Sediminicoccus rosea: one gene and its partner. Each later gene encodes a partner of the first gene's protein in a complex. Links are inferred from orthologs where the notes say so. Each region holds a gene or a part of one and is shown on either strand. Other genes may lie near its edges.

Region 1 (5,424 bases):
CAGCTTGAGCGTCGCGTTGATCACCTCGGTCGGGTTGTGCGGCGGGATGTTCGTCGCCATGCCGACGGCAATGCCGCCCGCGCCATTCACCAGCAGGTTCGGGAAGGCGGCCGGCAGGACGCGCGGCTCCTCGGCGCTTTCATCGTAGTTCGGGATGAAATCGACCGTGTCCTCGTCAATGCCCTCCAGCAGGGCGGCGGCGGACTTCGCCAGGCGCACCTCGGTGTAGCGCATGGCCGCCGGCGGGTCGCCGTCCATCGAGCCGAAATTGCCCTGGCCATCCACCAGCGGCACCCGCATCGAGAAGCCCTGCGCCATGCGGACCATGGCGTCGTAGATCGCAGAGTCGCCATGCGGGTGATACTTGCCCATCACGTCGCCGACGACGCGGGCCGATTTGCGGTGCGGCTTGTCGGCCGTGTAGCCCGCCTCGTGCATGGCGTAGAGGATGCGCCGGTGCACCGGCTTCAGCCCGTCCCGCACATCGGGCAGCGCGCGGCTGACGATGACGGACATCGCGTAGTCGAGATAGGAGCGGCGCATCTCCTCTTCGAGGGCGATGGGGGCCACGTCCATGGGCTTGGGGATTTCGTCGCTCAAATGGCTGGTCCTGGTTGGTTGGACACCCAGGGGCTCTGCCCCTGGACCCCGGCAGGAAACTCAGTTTCCTGCACCTTCGACAGATGGTGGTGCAGGAGGCTCGCCTCCTGCTGGGGGTGCGGGGGGCAAAGCCCCTCGCAACGCTCAGAACGGAATATCGTCATCCATATCCGGCTTCTTCCCCGCATCCCAGCCGCCCGAGCGCGGCGCGCCGCCGCGGGCCGGGGCCGAGCTGCGCTCCCCACCACCCGAATACCCGCCGCCGCCGCTGCGGCCCGAATACCCGCCCTCCTCGGCCATCTCGCCGCCACCACCCGAGGAACGGCCGCCAACCAGCGCCAGCTCGCCGCGATACTGCCGCAGGACGATCTCGGTCGTGTACTTGTCCTGGCCCGAGGCGTCCTGCCACTTCCGGGTCTCCAGCTGGCCCTCGATGTAGACCTCGCTGCCCTTCTTCAGATAGCGCTCGGCGATCTCGCCGAGCTTCTCGTTGAAGATGGCGACGGCATGCCACTCGGTCCGCTCCTGCTGGTTGCCCTCGCGGTCCTTGTAGCGCTCGCTGGTCGCGATCCGCAGATTCACGACCTTGCCGCCATTCTGGAAGTTGCGCACCTCCGGGTCCTTGCCGAGGCGGCCCAGGATGATCACCTTGTTCACACCGGCCATGCGCTGCGACTCCTTGCAATTTGGTTCCGGAACCTAGCTTTTCCGGATTGGCCGGGCCAGCCCCGCGCCAAGGCTTGGCACCCGCCCCTATTCTGGTGCAAAAGCACCGTGAACACAATGCGAACATTCTGCCTGGAGTGCCCCCCATGCCGCGCGACGCGCATCCCCCTGCCCAGGCGCCCCTGTCTGAGAACAAGACCGACCTGATCCGCATCCGCGGCGCCCGGCAGCACAATCTGAAATCGGTGGATCTCGACCTGCCGCGCGGCAAGCTCGTGGTGCTGACCGGCCTTTCCGGCTCCGGCAAGTCATCCCTGGCCTTCGACACCATCTACGCCGAGGGCCAGCGCCGCTACGTCGAATCGCTCAGCGCCTATGCGCGGCAATTCCTCCAGCTCATGCAGAAGCCCGATGTGGACAGCATCGAGGGCCTCTCGCCCGCCATCTCCATCGAGCAGAAGACCACCAGCCACAACCCGCGCTCCACCGTCGGCACGGTGACCGAGATCCATGACTACATGCGCCTGCTCTGGGCGCGCGTCGGCGTGCCCTACAGCCCCGCCACCGGCCTGCCGATCGAGGCTCAGACCGTCTCGCAGATGGTGGACCGCGTGATGGCCATGCCCGAGGGCACGCGGCTGCTGATCCTGGCGCCCGTCATCCGCGGCAAGAAGGGCGAGTACCGGAAGGAGCTCGCCGAATACCAGCGTCGCGGCTTCGAGCGCGTAAAGATCAACGGCACCCTCACCTTGATCAGCGAGGCCCCCAAGCTCGACAAGAAGCTGAAGCACGACATCGAGGTGGTGGTGGACCGCGTTGTGGTGCGTGACGGCCTGGCCCAGCGCCTGGCCGACAGCTTCGAGACCGCCTTGGCCCTGGCCGACGGCATCGCCTATGCCGAGAATGCCGATGGCGGCGAGCGCACCGTGTTCAGCCAGAAATTCGCCTGCCCCGTCTCCGGCTTCTCCATCGAGGAGATCGAGCCCCGCCTCTTCAGCTTCAACTCCCCCCAGGGCGCCTGCCCCACCTGCGACGGCCTGGGCACCGAAAGCTTCTTCGACCCCGCTCTGGTCATCCCCAACCCGGCGCTGAGCCTGAAGGAGGGCGCCATCGTCCCCTGGGCCGGCAATGCCAGCAGCCCCTATTACGACCAGACGCTGGTGAGCCTCGCCAAGCATCTCAAGATCGGCATGGAGACCGCCTGGGAAGACCTCCCCGAGGCCGCGCAGCACGCCATCCTGCATGGCACGGGCGGCGAGGCGGTGACGCTGCGCTACAAGGACGGGCTGCGCGCCTATGAGGTGCAGAAGCCCTTCGAGGGCGTGATCCGGAATCTCGAGCGCCGCTTCCGCGAGAGCGACAACCCATGGGTGCGCGAGGACATGGCGCGCTATCAGGCGGACAAGCCCTGCCACGCCTGCGGTGGCCATCGCCTGAAGCCGCAATCCCTGGCCGTGAAGGTCGCGGGCTGCCACATCGGCGAGGCCTCGGCCCTCTCCATCCGCCGCGCGAAGGATTGGTTCGCGGGGGTGATGGAAACGCTCACGCCGCAGCGCCAGGACATCGCGCGGCGCATCCTGCGCGAGATCGAGGACCGGCTGCAGTTCCTGAACGATGTCGGCCTCGACTACCTCTCGCTCTCGCGCTCCTCGGCCACGCTATCCGGCGGCGAGAGCCAGCGCATCCGCCTCGCCTCGCAGATCGGCTCCGGCCTGACCGGCGTGCTCTATGTGCTGGATGAGCCCAGCATCGGCCTGCACCAGCGCGACAATGAGCGCCTGCTCGGCACGCTGCGTCGCCTGCGGGACCTCGGCAATTCCGTCATCGTCGTCGAGCATGACGAGGATGCGATCCGCACCGCCGACTACCTCGTGGATATCGGCCCGGGCGCCGGCAAGGCGGGCGGCACCATCGTCAGCCAGGGCACGCCGGAACAGGTGGCGGCCGACACGAACAGCCTGACCGGCGCCTATCTCGCCGGCCGCCGCGAGATCCCGATGCCGGCGCAGCGCCGCGCGATCGACAGGAAGCGCATGCTCCGCGTCGTCGGCGCCACCGGCAACAACCTGAAGGATGTGACAGCGGAGTTCCCGCTCGGCACCTTCACCGCCATCGCCGGCGTCTCCGGCGGCGGCAAATCGACGCTCGTGATCGAGACGCTGTTCAACGGCCTCAGCCGCAAGCTCATGGGCGCCTCCGTCGTGCCGGCCCCCCACCAGCGTATCGAGGGGATCGAGCTGATCGACAAGGTCATCGACATCGACCAGTCGCCCATCGGCCGCACGCCGCGCTCCAACCCCGCAACCTATACCGGCCTCTTCGCCCCGATCCGCGACTGGTTCGCCGAGCTGCCGGAAAGCCGCGGCCGCGGCTACAAGCCCGGCCGCTTCAGCTTCAACGTGAAGGGCGGCCGCTGCGAGGCGTGCCAGGGCGACGGCGTCATCAAGATCGAGATGCACTTCCTGCCCGACGTCTACGTCACCTGCGACACCTGCAAGGGCAAGCGCTACAACCGCGAGACGCTGGAAGTGAAGTTCCGCGGCAAGTCCATCGCCGATGTGCTGGACATGACGGTGACCGAGGGGCGCGAGTTCTTCGCCGCCGTGCCCAGCATCCACGAGAAGCTGCGCATGCTGGAGGAGGTGGGCCTCGGCTACATCCACCTCGGCCAGCAGGCGACGACGCTTTCGGGCGGCGAGGCGCAGCGCATCAAGCTCGCCAAGGAACTCAGCCGCCGCGCCACCGGCCGCACCCTCTACATCCTGGACGAGCCCACCACCGGCCTGCATTTCGAGGATGTCCGCAAGCTGCTCGATGTGCTGCACGCGCTGGTGAACACGGGCAACACGGTGGTGGTGATCGAGCACAACCTGGAGGTCATCAAGACCGCAGACTGGGTGCTCGACCTCGGGCCTGAGGGCGGCGAGGGCGGCGGGCGGATCGTCGCCTCCGGCACGCCGGAGGAGATCGCCGCCAATCCGGAGAGCCACACGGGCCGCTTCCTGCAGCCCATCCTCGCGCGGCATGCGCCCGTCGTCGTGCCGAAGGCCAGGCGCGGGCGCAAGCCCGGCTGATCAGTGCCAGCGGCGCGGCGGGCCGTAATGGTGCCCGTACCCGCCGCGATAGACCGGCTGCTGATACGCGTAGCCCCGGCCATACCCGCCGCCATGGTAGCGCGGATGCGGCGCGACGCAGGCCGCGAGGCCGATGAGGAGAGAAAGCACGCCCAGGGCGCGGGCGCTGCGCTGGAAGGAAAGCCTGGCCATGATGGCCTCCGGGAGCGACGGGGTTGCATCTGTCGCTGACCGCAGGAAAGCGCCGCCGCATGGCGGCAGCACGCCGAAATCAAGGCGGAATCACAGCGCCATCTTCGCCAGCATGATGTCGAAATCCTCAGGGCTGCGGCTGAGGATGAAGCCGAGCTTCCGGACGAAGGCCAGCATGGGCGCGTTGTCCGCCAGGACATGGCCCACGATCTCGGTCACACCCTCATGCCGCGCCCATTCGATGGCGCGCTCCATCAGATGCCGCGCGAGGCCGGTGCCCTTGGCCGCCGGGCTCACCACCACCGCGAATTCGGCACTGCTGCCCGTGCCTTCGCGGATGATGCGCGCCGTGCCGTAGTTCCGCCCGTCGCGCATCGCGATGAAGGCCATCTCCCGCCCGTAGTCGATCTGCGTGAGGCGGGCGAGCATGGCGGGCGGCAATTCCTTCATGCTGGAGAAGAAGCGGAAGCGCACATCCTCCGGCGGCAACTCCAGGAAGAAGGCGCCCTGCGCCGCCGCATCCTCGGGCCGGATGGGACGCACCTCGAAGACGCTGCCATCGCGGCCGGTGAAGGGCGCCACCCACTCCACCGGATAGGGCGGTATGGCGAAGAGTGCGCTCGCACCCTCGGGCCGCAGGCGCAGCGAGGCATCGGCCGCCACCACGCCCGAGGCATCGGCGAAGATCGGGTTGGCGCCAAGCGCCATGATCTCCGGGAAATCCACCTGGAGCTGGCTGATCCGCACCAGCGCATCCGCAATCGCCGGCTCGTTCACCGCGGGCCGGTCGCGGAAGCCCGGCAGCAGGCGCGAGAGCCGCGTGCGCGCGATCAGCCCATGCGCCAGCGGCAGGTTGAGCGGCGGCAGGTCCAGCGCCTCGTCGGCCGCGATG
Region 2 (6,013 bases), 250 kb from region 1 along the record:
GCCAGGGCCTGGCGCATGCGGGCGATGATCTCGGGCAGGCGGGCGGCGGAGGCGATGCGCGTCGCGATGGGCTGGCGGCCGCGCGGCTTGCCGGCGATGCGGCTCACCTGCATCTCGCCCCAATGCGTCAGCTGGAGCGTGCGGGGAATGGGCGTGGCCGTCATCACCAGCATGTCCACCTGCTCGCCCTTGCCGGCCAGCTCGAGGCGCTGGGCGACGCCGAAGCGGTGCTGCTCATCCACCACGGCCAGTGCCAGGTCGTGGAACTCCACCCCCTGCTGGAACAGCGCATGGGTGCCGATCGCGATGGGGATCGAGCCATCGGCGAAGCCCTTGAGCACGCGCCGCCGCTCCGCCCCCTTCACCGAGCCGGCCAGCAGGGCGACCGGCACGGGTGAGAGCTTTTCCAGCGTCCGCAGATGCTGCCGCGCCAGGATTTCCGTCGGTGCCATGATCGCAGCCTGGGCCCCGGCCTCGACGGCCTGGAGCATGGCGAGCACCGCGACCAGCGTCTTGCCCGAGCCGACATCGCCCTGCAGCAGGCGCAGCATGCGGCGCGGGGCGGCGAGGTCGCGGGAGATTTCGGCCAGTGCCTGGGCCTGGTCGGGCGTCGGCTCGTGGCCGAAGGCGGCCAGCGCCTGGGCGCGCAGGCTCCCATCGCCGGCCAGTGCGCGGCCCGGCGCCTCGCGGTTGCGCCGGCGCAGCAGGGCCAGCGCCAATTGCCCGGCCAGCGCCTCGTCATAGGCGAGCCGCTCCCAGGGCTTCGCATCGGGGCGCGCTTCGGGGGCGTGCAGGGCGCGGAGCGCGGCGGCGAAGCCGGGCCAGGCCTCGCGCGCGAGCAGGGGGGCGTCCTGCCATTCGGGCAGCTCGGGCAGGCGTTTCAGGGCGGCCATGACGGCCGGCGCCACATGGGCGCGCTTCAGCCCCTCGGTGAGCGGCCAGATCGCCTCCAGCGCGGGGAAGCCCTCCTCGCTGGCCGCGACATCGGGGCTGATGCAGGACCAGCCATCGCCCTCGGGCCGGATGCGGCCGGAGATCCAGCGGGGCTCGCCACGCGGCAGCAGTTTCTCGATCCAGCCGAGGTTGGATTGCATGAAGCGGAGGGTCACCTCCTCCGCCGTGCGGACCTCGACATAGCGGCGGCGGGTGGCGCGGCTCATCGCGCTGCGAGTCGCGATGGGGGTCACACGCAGCACGGCATCGCTCTCGGGCTGCGCTTCCGCGGGATGGCTGATGCGCATCCGGCTCGCGATCCGGTCGGGCAGGTGAAACAGAAGGTCCAGGATGCGCGGGCCCCCGCAGGCCTTGGCGATGAGCGCAGCGCGCTTCGGCCCGACGCCCGGCAGGGTTTCGAGGGAATCAAGCAGGCTCTGGAGGCTGACACTCTGGCTCACACGGGCCTATATGCCACCCGTGACGAGTCCTGACGAAACCCCCGAACTCCCCCACCGCCAGCGCCGCCTGCTCTTCCGGGCCCTGCATCGCGGCACCAAGGAATGCGACCTGATGCTGGGCGGCTTCGTCCGCCGGCATATCGCCGCGCTGACGCCGGCCGAGCTGGATGAGCTGGAAGCCATCATGGAATTGCCGGATGTGGACTTGGCCGACTGGTTTTCCGGCCGCCGCCCCGCACCGCCGGAGGTGCGCGGGCCGCTCTTCGACCGCATCGCGGCCGAGAGCGCGGCGCCCGGCGCGGGCATGCCGGATCATTTGAAATGACGCTGAAGGTCTACGGCGCCCCCGAGGGCTATGACGCCCTGCTGCTGCGCCAGCGCCGCGCCGAGACCCAGGCGCCGGTCCTGCATGTCTGCCGCGACGATGCCCGCATGGCCCGCATGGCCGATGCGCTGGCCTTCTTCATGCCCGAGGCCGAGGTCCTGCGCCTGCCGGCCTGGGACTGCCTGCCCTATGACCGCGTCTCGCCCAATCCGGAGCTGGTCGCCGAGCGCGTCGCCACCTTGGCCGAACTCACGGCGCCGCCGGCGCGGCCGCGCATCGTGCTGACCACGGTGAATGCGCTGGTGCAGCGCGTGCCCCCGCGCAGTGCCTTCGCCAATTCCGCGCTGCTGCTCCGCAAGGGCGGGCGCGCCAGCATCGAGCAGATCACCGCCTTCCTGGAGACCAACGGCTACAACCGCACCGGCACCGTCATGGAGCCCGGCGAATACGCGGTGCGCGGCGGCATCCTGGACCTCTTCCCCTCGGGCGAGGCCGACCCGCTGCGCCTCGACCTCTTCGGCGACGAGCTCGAGAGCATCCGTCGCCTCGACACCGGCACCCAGCGCAGCGGCGCGGCGGTGGACCGGCTGACCCTGCGCCCGGTGGGGGAGGTCTTCCTCGACCCGGCCTCCATCGAGCGCTTCCGGACCGGCTATCGTGACCTCTTCGGCAACGCTGCGGCCGAGGACCCGCTTTATGTCTCGGTCAGCGCCGGGCGGCGGCATCCGGGCATGGAGCATTGGGCCGGCCTCTTCCACGCCGAGATGGAGACGCTGCTGGACTACCTGCCCGGTGCCTCGGTCAGCCTGGACGCCCAGGCCGAGGAGGCGCTGACGGCGCGGCTGGAGATGATCCAGGACCACTACGAGGCCCGCCGCATCCCGGCCCGGCTCGGCGAGGGCGAGGTGCCCTATCGCCCCGCGCCGCCCGGCCGCCTCTACCTCGACCGCGCCGGCTGGGACGCCATGCTGGCCCGGGGGCAGGAGCTGCATTTCTCGCCCTTCCACAAGCCAGACGGCGCGGATGGCTTCGATGCGGGCGGCCGGGCCGGGCGCCTCTTCACCGAGATCCGGCAGGCGGGGGAGAACCTGTTTTCCGCCTATGCCGCCCATGCCGAGACTGAGCGCGGCCGCGGCCGGCAGCCCATGCTCGCCGCCTGGACCCGCGGCTCGCGCGAGCGGCTGGTGACGCTGCTGCGCGAGAACCGCGTCGCGGCGGAGCCGGTGGACGACTACTACGCCTTCCAGCGCCTTTCGCCCGGCACCATCGGCGTGGGCATCCTGGGGCTGGAGCGCGGCTTCACCGCCGAACAGCTCTCCATCACCGCCGAGCAGGACCTGCTGGGCGAGCGCATCGCCCGCCCCGCGCGCCGCAAGAAGCGCGCCGACCAGTTCATCGCGGATGCCACGCAGATCGAGGTTGGAGATCTGCTGGTGCATCAGGATCACGGCATCGGGCGCTATGACGGGCTGGCCACCATCGAGGTGAGCGGCGCGCCGCATGACTGCCTGCGGATGATCTATGACGGCAATGACAAGCTCTTTGTCCCCGTCGAGAACATCGAAATCCTCAGCCGCTTCGGCAGCGAGACGGCCGGCGTCGCGCTGGACAAGCTGGGCGGCGCCTCCTGGCAGGCGCGCAAGTCTAAGGCGAAGCAGCGCATCGCCGACATGGCGGGCGCCCTGATCCGCATCGCCGCCGAACGCCAGACGCGCGAGGCGCCGATGATGGCCCCGCCCGAAGGCGCCTGGGACGAATTCTGCGCCCGCTTCCCCTATGTGGAGACGGACGATCAGGCCCGCGCCATCGCCGATGTGCTGGAGGACCTCGCCTCCGGCCGCCCGATGGACCGTCTGATCTGCGGCGATGTCGGCTTCGGCAAGACGGAGGTGGCGCTGCGCGCGGCCTTCACCGTCGCCATGTCCGGCTCGCAGGTCGCCGTCGTCGTGCCCACCACCCTGCTGGCGCGCCAGCACCACCGCATCTTCACCGCGCGCTTCGCGGGCCTGCCGATCAAGGTCGCGCAGCTCTCGCGCATGGTGACGGCGAAGGAGGCCGCCCAGGTCAAGGCGGCGCTGGCGGCGGGCGAGGTGGACATCGTCGTCGGCACCCACGCGCTGCTGGGCAAGACGATCAGCTTCGACAATCTCGGCCTCGTCATCGTGGATGAAGAGCAGCATTTCGGCGTGAAGCACAAGGAAAGGCTGAAGGAACTCGAGGCCGGCGTGCATGTGCTGACGCTGACCGCGACCCCCATCCCGCGCACCTTGCAGCTGGCGCTGTCCGGCGTGCGCGAGATGAGCGTGATCGCGACACCGCCGGTGGACCGCCTCGCGGTGCGCACCTTCATCATGCCCTGGGACAGCCTCGTCCTGCGCGAGGCGGTGCAGCGCGAGCGCTTCCGCGGCGGGCAGGTCTTCGTTGTCGTGCCCCGCATCGAGGACATGGCGAAGATGTATGAGCGCCTGGCCGAAGTGGCGCCCGAGGCGCGCGTGGTGCAGGCGCATGGAAGGCTTGCGCCGACCGAGCTCGAGCAGGTGATGACCGAGTTCGGTGACGGCAAATACGACATCCTGCTCGCCACCAATATCGTGGAATCCGGCCTCGACATGCCGGCGGTGAACACGCTGATCATCCACCGCGCCGACATGTTCGGCCTGGGCCAGCTCTACCAGCTGCGCGGGCGCGTCGGGCGCGGCAAGCAGCGCGGCTATGCCTACCTGACCTGGCCGCCGCATCACCGCCTCAGCCCCACCTCGCAGAAGCGGCTCGAGGTGATGCAGACGCTGGACAATCTCGGCGCCGGCTTCACGCTGGCGAGCCACGACCTCGACATCCGCGGCGCCGGCAACCTGCTGGGCGAGGAGCAGTCCGGCCAGATCCGCGAGGTCGGCATCGAGCTCTACCAGGAGATGCTGGAGGAAGCCGTGGCCGATCTCCGCGCCGGCTCCAAGCGCGCGCGCGAGGCGGAGGGCAAGTTCACGCCGCAGATCAATCTCGGCCTGCCGGTGCTGATCCCCGAGAACTACGTGCAGGAGCTGCCCGTGCGCCTCGGCCTCTATCGCCGCATCGGCGGGCTCGAGACCGAGGCCGAGGTCGAGGCGATGGCCGCGGAATTCGCCGACCGCTTCGGCCCCATCCCGCCCGAGGTGGAGAACCTGCTGCAGGTGGTCAGCCTCAAGCTCGCCTGCCGTGCGGCCGGCGTCGAGAAGGTGGATGCGGGGCCCAAGGGCGTCGTCATCGCCTTCCACAAGAACCGCTTCGCCAATCCGGCCGGGTTGGTAGCCTGGGTTTCGGGCCAGAAGGGCCTGGTCTCGCTGCGGCCGGACCACAAGCTCGCCTTGCTGCGGGAACTGCCTTTCGATGCGCGGGTGAAGGCGGCGCGCGGGCTGGTTGCCAACCTCGTGCGCGTGGTGGAGCAGGCGAAGGCGGCGTGAGCCGCCCTCAGGCGGCGGGTAAACTGATCGTGAAGGCCGTGCCGCCCGGCACGTTCTCGGCGGCCAGCCTGCCGCCCATGTCCTGGATGATGCCGTAGCTGATCGAGAGGCCGAGGCCGGTGCCCTGGCCCTCGGGCTTGGTCGTGAAGAAGGGCTCGAAGATGCGCGGCAGGATGTCGGCCGGGATGCCGCCCGCCGCGTCGCGCACCTCCAGCCGGACCTCACCGCCCGCCCGCCAGGCGCGCAGCCGGATCATCCGCTCCCCGCCGCCCTCGGGCGACTGCGCATGATAGGCGTCGCAGGCATTCGCGATGAGGTTCATCAGCACCTGCTCCAGCGGGATGGCGATGCCGAGCACCGGGGGCAGTTCCGCCTCCACCTCCTGCGTCACCCGCACGGCCGAGAGCGTCAGCTTGCTGTTGAGCATCTCCAGCGCGTCATGGATCACCTGCCGGAGTTGGAGGGGCGCCGCCGGCAGGTTCTCCGCGCGCCCAAAGATCCGCATGTGGTCGATCAGATTCGCCATGCGGGCCGTCTGGCCGATGATCTTCTCGAGCCGGTCCCGCATGGGTGCCAGGGCCGGATCGTTGCCGTCGAGCTGCAGCAGCATGATGTCCGCCGCCATGCTGATGGTGGCGAGCGGCTGGTTCAGCTCATGCGCCATGCCTGTCGTCACCTCGCCCAGCTGGGCGAGCTTGGCCGAATGGGCCAGCTGCTCGGCCAGCTGCTTCTCACGCGTGATGTCGGTCCAGATGCTCATCAGCTCGGGCACGCCGGCGGGCGTCACCTGGCCGCGCTGGATTCCGCGGATCCAGAGCCAGCGCCCGTCCTTGTGGCGGAAGCGGAACTCCGTCGTG

Evidence for each region.
Region 2: the proteins of uvrA (region 1) and mfd are in contact, whole or in part, in a crystal structure (PDB 4DFC), measured with the Escherichia coli proteins. The link is inferred for Sediminicoccus rosea from one-to-one orthologs.

The regions. Positions count from the first base shown.
Region 1 is NZ_CP137852.1:4,039,319-4,044,742, forward strand. Bases 1,091-4,540 are described here. They hold uvrA (excinuclease ABC subunit UvrA), read left to right. Parts: upstream 1,091-1,412; coding sequence 1,413-4,340; downstream 4,341-4,540. Other genes in these bases: ssb (single-stranded DNA-binding protein), read right to left, coding at 1,091-1,266; R9Z33_RS19450 (hypothetical protein), read right to left, coding at 4,341-4,532. Outside these bases: gyrA (DNA gyrase subunit A), read right to left, coding at 1-576; more of ssb, read right to left, coding at 745-1,090; R9Z33_RS19455 (bifunctional acetate--CoA ligase family protein/GNAT family N-acetyltransferase), read right to left, coding at 4,623-5,424. UniProt on the Escherichia coli protein: The UvrABC repair system catalyzes the recognition and processing of DNA lesions. UvrA is an ATPase and a DNA-binding protein. A damage recognition complex composed of 2 UvrA and 2 UvrB subunits scans DNA for abnormalities.
Region 2 is NZ_CP137852.1:3,788,803-3,794,815, reverse strand. The notes cover bases 1,318-5,356. They hold mfd (transcription-repair coupling factor), read left to right. Parts: upstream 1,318-1,715; coding sequence 1,716-5,156; downstream 5,157-5,356. Other genes in these bases: R9Z33_RS18090 (PAS domain-containing sensor histidine kinase), read right to left, coding at 5,164-5,356; R9Z33_RS18100 (FAD assembly factor SdhE), read left to right, coding at 1,414-1,719; recG (ATP-dependent DNA helicase RecG), read right to left, coding at 1,318-1,394. Also shown: more of recG, read right to left, coding at 1-1,317; more of R9Z33_RS18090, read right to left, coding at 5,357-6,013. UniProt on the Escherichia coli protein: Couples transcription and DNA repair by recognizing RNA polymerase (RNAP) stalled at DNA lesions. Mediates ATP-dependent release of RNAP and its truncated transcript from the DNA, and recruitment of nucleotide excision repair machinery to the damaged site.